DNA from 2 places in the Psychrobacillus sp. FSL K6-2365 genome. Region 2 is predicted to be linked to the other one. Evidence: riboswitches for the same ligand, from Rfam matches in the RefSeq annotation. Region 2 holds a riboswitch; the other holds the start of a gene.
The links. A riboswitch is a leader RNA that binds a small molecule or an ion and turns the genes downstream of it on or off. The one in region 2 is predicted to bind S-adenosylmethionine.
Positions count from the first base shown of each region.

Region 1: another riboswitch for S-adenosylmethionine. It lies ahead of MKY29_RS17985 (bifunctional homocysteine S-methyltransferase/methylenetetrahydrofolate reductase); the one in region 2 lies ahead of metK (methionine adenosyltransferase).

Region 1 covers NZ_JBBOOO010000001.1:3,582,239-3,588,052, forward strand. The annotation lists gene metH (methionine synthase) at 1-300, opposite strand, end outside; gene MKY29_RS17985 (bifunctional homocysteine S-methyltransferase/methylenetetrahydrofolate reductase) at 281-2,140, opposite strand; SAM riboswitch class I at 2,212-2,320, opposite strand; gene MKY29_RS17990 (NERD domain-containing protein) at 2,730-3,677, opposite strand; gene MKY29_RS17995 (protoporphyrinogen oxidase) at 3,794-5,185, opposite strand; gene MKY29_RS18000 (hypothetical protein) at 5,528-5,758, opposite strand.
Region 2 covers NZ_JBBOOO010000001.1:2,965,111-2,970,924, reverse strand. The annotation lists gene pckA (phosphoenolpyruvate carboxykinase (ATP)) at 18-1,604, opposite strand; SAM riboswitch class I at 1,800-1,917, shown strand; gene metK (methionine adenosyltransferase) at 2,167-3,363, shown strand; gene MKY29_RS14765 (gamma carbonic anhydrase) at 3,510-4,022, opposite strand; gene MKY29_RS14760 (alpha/beta hydrolase) at 4,132-4,923, shown strand; gene MKY29_RS14755 (SRPBCC family protein) at 5,080-5,502, shown strand; gene MKY29_RS14750 (ArsR/SmtB family transcription factor) at 5,502-5,814, shown strand, end outside.

The DNA of each region.
Region 1 (5,814 bases), 620 kb from region 2:
CTGAGCTGCACGAAAGTTAATATCATATGCCTGATTACCGAGATCATATTCATTTAACACTACAGGAGTTCCACCAAATGTATTCGTACAAATAATATCAGCACCAGCAGCTAAATATTCACGATGGACGTGTTCAATAACATCCGGTTTTACTATATTTAAATACTCATTACAACCGTCGTATTCATCCCCTCCGAAATCTTCGGGATTAAGATCCGCATTTTGAATCATCGTTCCCATTGCACCGTCAATAATTAGTATTCTTTCTTGGAGTTGTTGCTCAATTAGATGTTTGGACATAGCTGAACCCTCTCTCTTTCTTTCGATCAATCTCTTGAATATAATGAATTAATTCAAGAGACATATCGTATCGGAAAAATGGCGTAATTATATAAATACCGTTGAATAGCTTCGCTGCTGTATCTATTAATTCCTTTGAAATTTGGATACCTTCTGCAGTAGCTAGCTCTCTATCATCTCCACATAAACGCATACGCTCCAGTACCTCTTCGGACAATTTTATACCTGGTACTTCGTTGTGAAGGAATTCTGAATTACGACTATTAGTCAGTGGCATAATTCCAATGAAAATAGGGGTTGATAAATGCTTAGTCGCTTCATAAATTTCATGAATTTTATCTTTCGAGTAGACAGGTTGTGTGATGAAATAATCTGCTCCACATTCTATTTTCTTCTCTAGTCGCTTTACTGCACGGTCCAGAACACGAACGTTCGGATTAAAAGCAGCAGCTACGGAGAAATTAGCTTTTTTTCGTAGTGACTTTCCTGAGAAAGAAATACCTTCATTTAATTGTTTGATTAGTTGTATCAATTCTAGGCTTGATACATCATAAACACTTGTCGCCCCAGGGAAATCACCAATTTTCGTCGGGTCTCCAGTTACAGCAAGAATATCATGGATTCCAAGCGCATCCAGCCCCATTAAATGAGATTGAAGACCGATTAAATTACGGTCACGGCATGTAATATGAGCAAGCGGTCTAATATTTTTTTGGTGTTTTAACATCGAGCCCATTGCCATATTACTAATACGTGGGGAGGCTAATGAGTTATCCGCCATTGTCACTGCATCAATTCCAGCAGCATATAGCTTTTCTGAACCTTCCATGAATGTAGTCGTGTCAAGATGACGAGGAGTGTCTAGCTCAACAATAATCGTCCTTTCTATTTTTGCTTTTTCATGGAGAGCCAGTGTGTTAGTCGGCTTGGCGTCTTGAATAATAATCGGCTTTCTGTTTTCAACAACCTTACTCGTAATCGGCGCTAAATGACCAATATGTTTTTTTACTGCTTCGATATGCTTTGGTGTCGTCCCGCAGCAACCTCCTATTAGTCGTACTCCAGCATCCCTAAGATATAACGCCGCTTTTCCAAAATATTCAGCATCGGACTCATAGACAATTCGCCCTTCATCTATATCCAGTAAACTAGCATTTGGATAAGCAGAGAGAAAAGCCTTATTCGGAAGTTTTACTCCTTCAAATGCTTGAATTGTATGATGGGGACCTAGTCGACAGTTGACTCCAACTATGTTCGCTCCAATTGCTTCAAGCTGAAGCAGAGCATCATTAAGTGGTAAGCCATTTTGCAAAATACCAGGCTCATGCATGGATACTTGGGCTATAATTGGTATATCAGTTAAGGTACGAAGATGAGTCACAGTAGTCTTTAATTCTTCTAAGTCATAATAGGTTTCGAGTAATAAACCATCTGGATCTCCCGCTAACAGCTGGATGGCTTGCTGATCGAGTGAATGGATAATCTCACCGAGCATGGCATCACTTTTCCGAATTCCTCTAATGCCCCCAATCGTACCGAGGACAAATTGGTTTCCGGGTGCAGCAGCTCTTTTAGCAATTTGGATAGCCGCTTCATTTATTTCTTTCACTTGGTTTTCTAGCCCGTAACGCGCCAATTTAATGGCATTCGCTCCATACGTATTCGTTTGAATAATATCTGCTCCGGCCTCAATATAATCCTGATGTATCTTCTCAATGATTTCCGGCTTTTGAATGTTTAATTCTTCATTGCAATAGTCAATTCCGTACGAATAAAGTAGCGTACCCATTGCCCCATCCGCTGTCAGTATAGACGACTGTAACTTCTCTAATAAACCCATTTGTATCCATCCTCTCCATATAAAAAAGCCTTCCATGAAAAGAAGGCTTTACGAGTATGCAAGATACCACCTTCTCATCTTTCAGACTTTGTTAAGTCTGCTGGATTTAGCACCTGACCAATTAATTGGCTGGTTGCTGAAGCTTCGTAGGGCCAGTCCCTCGGCTTCTCTTGATAAGAATTTCATTATTCAATTTTTTAATTAAACATATCGTACCTTTATTCCATTAAAGCGTCAAGATGTGTTTTGAATTTTCTATACACTTCTCTTAGTGTTTATTTATCCTATTTAAGTGATTTTCTTCTACATTCTAGCGATTCTTCACTGCATTCTAGCGATTCTCCTCTACATTCTAGCGATTCTTCGCTGCATTCTAGCGATTCTTCTCTACATTCTAGCGATTCTTCGCTACATTCTAGCGATTCTCCGCTACATTCTAGCGATTCTCCACTACATTCTAGCGATTCTCCTCTACATTCTAGCGATTCTCCTCTACATTCTAGCGATTCTTCGCTGCATTCTAGCGATTCTTCGCTGCATTCTAGCGATTCACTCTTTTTCTATCTTTTTCAGTATATGCACAGGTGCTTTACCATATCCATTTATACTTAGTGTTTCTGGATGTTCCTATCTTGGTTAAATTCATTGATTGCAAGATTCTGTGCGCGATATATTTTGATTCTAAATGAAGAAAGTCTCTACATTGTTTATTAGTTATAGTATCGCTAATCAGCATAAACCAATCCCTTATGGCCTTTTCATGTCCGAGTTTATCAAAATAGCCACAACGAGGACAAGTCCAGCCATTTTTTCTTTTTTCCATTCCATGAAAATCACAGCTTTCACACTGGACACCGCTTCTTAAATCTTTAGGATTAATACCCCAGCGTCCGCACATTGGAAAGGGAATATAAGTTTGTTGACCTACTTTTATTTGATTTTCAAATTTTTTCATTTTTTCAGAATCAAAATATACATTTTCGCGGGGAAGATTACGTAAATATACTGGGATGGTTTGGGGAAGAATAGCACTAAGTTTTTTCGGTGGTTCAATTACTCTCACTTTTGGATTGCTAAGAACAATCACACCGTATATTGGGATTGTCAGTCCATGATTTCCCAGCCATTCTTGTAGCAAATGAATATTTCGCGATAACTGGATTTCTGGGCTTTCAAAAACATCGATTTTACCATCGAGTGTTTCGCGCTCTAACTGCGCAGGGTTTTGTTTGAAAAATAACTTCCCACTTATATTTTTACTTTCGAGAATTACTAAGAAATAGGGAGTAAGAAAGATAGCATCTATTTGGAACTTACCGTTTGAATCTAATCCGATATTTTCAACGAAAAAGTATTCAAAAGGAAATGTATATTTCGCAAAAACTTCACTTATTCTACGTTCACCTTGCAGTCCAGCTTTTGCTGCCTTTTCTTTAGCTAAGATTATCTCCTTTTGAGGATGTGTATCATTCAATCTTTTTGCTAACATTTGTAAACCAATTAAATTATATTCGCAAGAATCCATTACTTTAAGCATACTTCACCTCCAATTGAATCGTAGCACAACAAAAGAAAATGTAAATTTCACCAAATAAGCAACTATTCAATTTTCCCCATAAAAAAATGGCCAAAAATGAATTTTGGCCAGCAAACTTAATCAACTATTGAATTTATAATATTTTCTGCTGTTTCTCTACCGTTCTTAATGCAAGCTACAATTCCAACCCCGTAATAAGAACAACCAGCCAACACCACATTTGGCATCTCATCAGCCATCTTAGCTGTTAATGATTGAATTGCATCCCCGTGTGCTAGATGATAATTTGGCATTTGATCATTCCATTTTGTTACTTCTATTACCTCAGGTTTTCCCGTTAATTTCAAGCTCATTTTAATATCTTGGAGCGCAACCTCTACTAGCTCTTCTTCACTCATATTCTTCATGCTCTCAAAGGCTAGACTTGAACTCTTATAGAACATACGAACAAGTAATTTATTGTTTTTTGACGTGTGTGTCCATTTACGACTTGTCCACGTACATGCATTACATTTCACATCACTATTTTCGGATACGATAAAACCAGTGCCCTCTGCTGGAAGCTGATTATCTGGAATATCAAATCCAAGATATACACTAATAAGGGATGAATTTTTTAGTCTATTGAAATCGGTATCCAACTGTTCATCTTGAAGAATCAGCTGCGCTACATTATGAGGAGTAGCTAGCACTACACTATCTGCTTCAACCGTTTCCCCATTAGTCAATAAAACCGAATAACGTCCATCCTTCTTCTCTACTTTCTTTGTTGCCACACCTTTAATAATCGTAGATTCGCCCAGCACTTCCTCTAAGCGATCAATTAGTGTGGAAAGTCCATTTTGGAAAGAAATGAACTTTTTATTAGCTGCTGCTTGGAATTGTGCTCTGTTTTCCTCTAACCCCTTAATTATACTGCCGTATTTATTTTTATAGTCAATCAAATAAGGTAGTGTAGTAGCGATAGAAAGTTTATTGAGATCACCAGAATAAACACCTGATAACACAGGCACAATTTGTTTTCCAACTAATTCTTTCCCTAAGAAATACTCTAAAAATGACCCGACTGAGCTTTCTTTTGTGAAGCTCTCATTTGGTAATTCTAAATCCTTTAATGCTTCTTTTTTCCCAGCATCTGATATTAGCGTGCTGCTATTTAATGATTCAATACTTGTGGGAATACCGAATACAGTGTCTGCAGGAATTGCATGTAACTCATTGTTTGTGTAAATATACGAAATGCCTGTAGAGTTATACACTTTTTCTTCTTCAAGATTTAGCTCTTCAATTAAATTTGTGATTGCTTCGTTTCTTGCAACAATTGAATCAGCTCCAACCTCCATAATGAAGTTGTCTTCCTGCATGGTATGGATTTTGCCACCTAAGTACTCGTTCGCTTCAACTAATACTAGCTCTATGTCTAAAGATTTTTCGTTTTTAAGTTTTTGCAAATAATGCATAGTAGAAAGCCCTGTGATTCCGCCACCAATAACCACTATTTTTTTCAACCTAACCACTCCTTATATCAATTCATACAACTAGTATAAGCGTTTTTGAAAATTACTGATATGATTTACATCACTGCTAGAAGGTAAATTATGAACAATTAAAGAAGTTAGTTTAAAGAAGTTATTCAGTAATTATGAGTAGGAGGAGATAATACGTATGCAGAGGATTAAATTTATGTGGAAACTATTTTAAAAAAAGCCTGCTTGGTTGGACGACATTTTCTAAGCTTGCAGCCGCAATATTTTTTGGAGTTTTTAGTATACATGTTGAAGTAATATTTATGGTAGCTGCCTTTTGCACACTCTTAGCAATTTGGGCTTTCTTATATAAAAGACCAATTATTAGCATCTTTTCTCAATAAAAGTCCAAACAATAAAAATTAAAACTGATATCCCGATAATTAATGCTGAGGCATTGAAGACAAAATCAAGATCCATTTCTCTTATCCACCTGGATTCTATTCCACCCTGATTTCTAATTTCATATTTTATATCTCTATAATCCATAAGTGTAAAAGACACAATTAATCCAATTATGGTTCCACCCAATAAAGATAGTAATAACTTTCTCATAAACTACACCTCCATATGTAAAAGCCCTGAATCTTTGATTGATACTGGGCTTTATG
Region 2 (5,814 bases):
TTTATATTTTAAATTTATTAAGCTAATGGTCCGCCTTTAACGGAAATATCTTCAGATACTGTACCAAACTTTTTAAAGTTTTCACGGAATGACTGAGCTAGCTCAGCTGCTTTTTGATCATATGCAGCTTTATCTGCCCAAGCATTACGAGGTATAAGTACCTCGGAAGGAACACCTTCCACTTGCATAGGAATAGCTAAGCCGAATACTGTATCTGTTTCTGTATCAGCATTGTTTAGCTTGCCATCAATTGCAGCACGAACCATAGTACGAGTGTATGAAAGCTTCATGCGGTTACCTACACCGTATTCTCCACCAGTCCAACCAGTGTTTACTAAGAATACTTGTGCACCGTGCTCGTCAATTTTCTTACCAAGCATTTCTGCATATACCGTTGCATGTAATGGTAAGAATGGTGAACCGAAGCAAGTAGAGAATACTGGTTGTGGCGATGTAACTCCACGTTCAGTTCCAGCAAGTTTAGAAGTAAATCCACTTAAGAAGTGGTACATTGCTTGTTCTTTTGTAAGTTTACTGATTGGAGGCAATACGCCAAATGCATCAGCGGTTAAGAAAATAATTGTATTTGGGTGACCAGCAACAGAAGGCTCTACAATATTTTCGATATATTGAATTGGATAAGCAGCACGAGTATTTTCTGTTAATGAATTATCAGCATAGTTAGCAACGCGTGTTTCCGCATCTACCACTACGTTTTCTAATACAGTTCCAAATGAAATGGCATCCCAAATTTGAGGTTCATTTTCACGAGTTAGGTCGATACATTTTGCATAACAACCACCCTCAATATTAAATACGCCATTATCAGACCAGCCGTGCTCGTCATCACCGATTAATTTACGGCCAGCATCTGCAGAAAGGGTAGTTTTACCTGTACCTGATAAACCAAAGAATAATGCAACGTCTCCGTCATCTCCAACATTTGCAGAGCAGTGCATTGGTAAGATGTCTTGTTCTGGGAGCAAATAGTTCATAATAGAGAATATTGATTTTTTCATCTCACCAGCATATTCAGTACCACCGATTAACACAGTGCGTTTTTCCATGGATACAATGATAAACGTTTCTGTACGGGTACCATCTACAGCAGGATCCGCTTTGAAATTAGGAGCAGAAAGAATAGTGAAGTCTGTTGTATGTGTAGTAAGATCTTCCTGTGTTGGACGGATAAATAACTGATGAGCGAAAAGATTATGCCAAGCGTATTCGTTAATTACTTGAATACCTAGACGTGATTCTTTATCTGCCCCTGCATATCCTTTAAACTCGAAGATTTCGTCTTGTTTGTTTAAGAAGTTAATCATTTTTTTATATAGAGCATCAAAAACGTCAGAAGAAATTGGTTGGTTTACTGAGCCCCAATCGATTTTGTCTTTTGAAATAGCTTCATCTACTATATACTTATCTTGTGGGGAGCGGCCAGTATATTTCCCTGTTTCGGCTTTTACTGCACCAGTAGAAGTTAAAACAGCTTCTCCTCTTGTTGTAGCTTTTTCCACAAGTTGTGGCACTGACAATTGGCTGCTAACGTTATTTCCTGCTAACAATTCTTTCAGTTCACTCACAGTATCGATTGAATTCATCTTGAATATACCATCCTTTTTTTATATTTCCTCTAAAAAAGAGGAAGTTTTTCTAGATATGTGAAATAGTATAACACATTAAAGTAATTAGTCTATACTAATGAAGCTAATATTTTTCTTTTGTGAATAAAATGCAAACAAAAAAATAGTTGACTTCTGCTACTTATTTACGTATGATGATGAATTGAACGGATACTCTTATCCCGAGCTGGTGGAGGGGTCAGGCCCTATGAAACCCGGCAACCTGTAATTGTTTTATTATTACAAAGGTGCCAAACCTGAGACAAGGTGAAATTCCTTGATTTGATAAGAGTGAAAGGTGCTTATGATATTAATACCTTTCCTCATGTGTATTTACGTGAGTGAGAGGTTTTTTTATTTAACATCGCCCTTTATCCTTGTGTGCCAAGTCCGAAACGGCTTCAAGTTAACTTCAATTCACAGCAATTACATTTACTCTTATGTGATGAAAATGCATGAAACATTTTGAATGGCTTGACATGGGAATGAGTACCGTATCAATTCTTGAGAGAAATCTCGCGGGATATAGGAGGAATAATCTATGACGCAACGTCGATTATTTACATCAGAATCAGTAACAGAGGGCCATCCAGATAAAATCTGTGATCAAATCTCTGATGCAATTCTAGATGCAATTTTAGCAGAAGACCCAAATGCTCGTGTAGCTTGCGAAACGAGTGTGACGACAGGACTAGTATTAGTTGCTGGAGAAATTACTACATCTACATACGTAGATATCCCTAAAGTAGTTCGTTCTACTATTAAAGAAATTGGCTATACACGTGCTAAGTATGGCTTTGATGCAGAAACTTCTGCTGTGCTTACTTCAATTGACGAACAATCAGCTGATATCGCGCAAGGTGTGGACCAAGCTTTAGAAGCAAGAGAAGGCTCTATGAGTGATTCTGACATTGATGCAATTGGAGCAGGAGACCAAGGTTTAATGTTCGGCTATGCTTGTAATGAAACACCAGAGCTTATGCCGCTACCTATTAGTTTAGCGCATAAACTATCTCACCGATTAGCATCAGTTCGTAAAGACGAAACTTTAGACTATCTTCGTCCAGACGGAAAAACTCAAGTAACAGTAGAATATGACGAAAACAATAATCCTGTTCATATCGATACTATTGTTATTTCAACACAACATCATCCAGAAATAACTTTAGAACAAATTCAAAAAGATATTAAAGAAGTAGTAATTAATCCAATTGTTCCTACAAATTTAATAGATGAAAATACAAAATACTTTATCAATCCGACTGGACGCTTTGTAATTGGTGGACCACAGGGTGATGCTGGCTTAACAGGACGTAAAATTATTGTAGATACTTACGGTGGTTATGCTCGTCATGGTGGGGGAGCATTCTCTGGTAAAGATCCAACAAAAGTTGACCGTTCTGCTGCTTACGCTGCACGTTATGTTGCTAAAAACATTGTTGCTGCTGGCCTTGCAGATCGTTGTGAAGTACAACTTGCTTATGCAATTGGTGTAGCTAAACCAGTTTCAATTGCTGTAGAAACTTTTGGTACTGGAAAGGTAGAGGAAGTTGAATTAGTTTCATATATTCGTGAACTATTTGATCTTCGTCCAGCAGGAATTATTAAAATGCTAGATCTTCGCCGTCCAATATACAAACAAACAGCTGCATATGGTCACTTTGGTCGTACAGACATTGATGTTCCATGGGAGAAAACAGATAAAGCTGCAGCGTTAAAAGAAAAGGCTGGATTATAAGTAGTATGAACAAAAAAGGCTTTCCTATAATGGAAAGCCTTTTTTCATACAAATAATAACTTTCCAATAATACAGCTGATTTTCGTTTCAGGAGGAATTGAACAGCATATATAGTTTTCTTTTACCAGAAAGATCATTAACAAATTTTATTTTTGAAGGGATTTATAGTATTGACCTTTTTCTACATATTCCCGGATAATTCTTTGTACATCAGCTTTATCGTCTTCATTTAGCTCACGCACCACTTTTGCTGGGCTGCCTAATGCTAATGAATTTGGAGGTATTTTTTTGCCAGGCGGTACGAGACTTCCAGCTCCGATAAATGCACCATCTCCAATTTCAGCACCATCTAAAATAATCGATCCCATTCCTATTAAAGCTCCTTTACGTATAGTACAACTATGTAAAGTCACCTGGTGTCCGATAGTTACTTCATCTTCAATAATAAGTGGCTTATTTGGACTCTGATGTAAACAGCTTAAATCTTGTATACTTACTTTACTTCCAATAATAGTAGGAGCAACATCCCCTCTAATTACCGTATTAAACCAAATTGTAGTCTCTGGACCGATTGTCACATCACCTGTTATTGTGACATAATCAGCTATAAAAGCAGAGTCGTCAATAGTCGGTGTTTTACCTTTATATGGATAAATCATTTCGCATACACTCCTTTTGAAATTAGATTATAATTAATCGTATCAGACATAAAGATTGAAAGAAACCTAATACCATGAAATTGCAAGGAAAGAAAAGAGGTTTGTTTATATGTGGAAATGGGAAACAGAAGGAAAGCCTAAAGCAGTAATAGTTATTGTTCATAGTGCTTATGAGCATCACAGAAGATATGCTTGGTTAATTGAAAAGTTAAGAAGTTCTAACTATCATATTGTAATGGGTGACCTGCCAGGTCATGGAGAATTAAAGAAATCAAAAACTATTCATGATGAATCCTTTGAACAGTATAAGAACTACATTAAACAAGCGTTGCAAGTTGCAGTTACGTATGATCTTCCAATATTTTTAATGGGACATGGCTTTGGAGCCACTTTACTTATAAAAGTTTTGCGTAAACTAGATATTGAATACGCTGGCGTAATACTAACATCTCCATGGTTACAGCTTCAAAAGCTCCCTTCGAAATGGACCAACACACTAGCAAAGTTATCAGTACCACAGAAAATCAATCATGATATTCACTTAAATGAATTAACGAGAAATTATGAAGTGTTCCAACAATTCGCATCAGATCCCACCTATAGAACCTTCATTTCGACAGAATGGTACAAGGAACTCCAAGCACTAATAAAATCTGTGAATCAATTGAACATCTCCATACCAAATAAACCGATTCTTGTTATGACTGGAGAGCGGGATAAGATTACAGATACAAATGCTGCAGCTAGTTGGTTAAGAAAACAAGAACTTTCTGAATATCAATTCAAAGAATGGAAAAATTGCTTCCATGATCTCTACCAAGAACCGGAGCGTGAAGAAATCTTTACATATTCTCAGTCATTTATCAATAATGTACTCACAGACATTGGCTATATTGTTTGAAATTAAAACCCTATCTACTAACTATAGATGGGGTTTTTGTTTTTTGGAGCTTAACAAAAGAATGAGTATATACTAAAAGTTGACATAACACCTTTTGGTTATATATAATATAACACCTAAGGGTTACATAACGAAGTTGAAAAAGGAGTTTTTTTCATGAAAGAAAATTTACCTGATATTAAGCAAACAGTTTTAGTAGAGGCACCAATACAAAAAGTATGGAATTATGTTTCAACTGCGGAAGGAATCTCTGCTTGGTTTATGCCAAATGATTTTCAAGCTATGGAAGGATACGAGTTTACTATACAGTCGCCATTTGGACCATCACCATGTAAGGTGCTTGAGATTGACGAACCACATAAACTATCATTTCAATGGGACACAGATGGTTGGTTTGTTACATTTCTATTGAAAGAGATTGGTACTCAAACTGAATTCACATTGATTCATGGTGGTTGGAAAGATGGAGAAGCTCTAGTTCCAAAAGCTAAAATGTCCGGTGCAGCTGTCCGTGGCACGATGGAACAAGGTTGGGTTGGAATTGTACAAAACAAATTTAAGCAAGTTGTTGAAGTTTAATGGAAGAAGTTGTTAAAAAGGTGGATGTTTTTCAAGCGATTGCTGATCCGACAAGAAGAGATGTCCTTAGACTCTTAGCAAACAAAGAGAGGTCTATTGCCGAAATTTCTTCCCATTACGATATGAGCAGAACAGCGATTGTTAAACATCTTAATGTATTAGCTGATGCAGGTTTAGTGAATGGTCAAAAGTCAGGTAGAGAAAAAGTGTATCATTTACAACCGGAGCCATTGACGGAAGTAAAGCAGTGGCTAGACTACTATGAACAATTCTGGAATAACAAGCTTTATAGATTAAAGTTCCTAGTAGAAA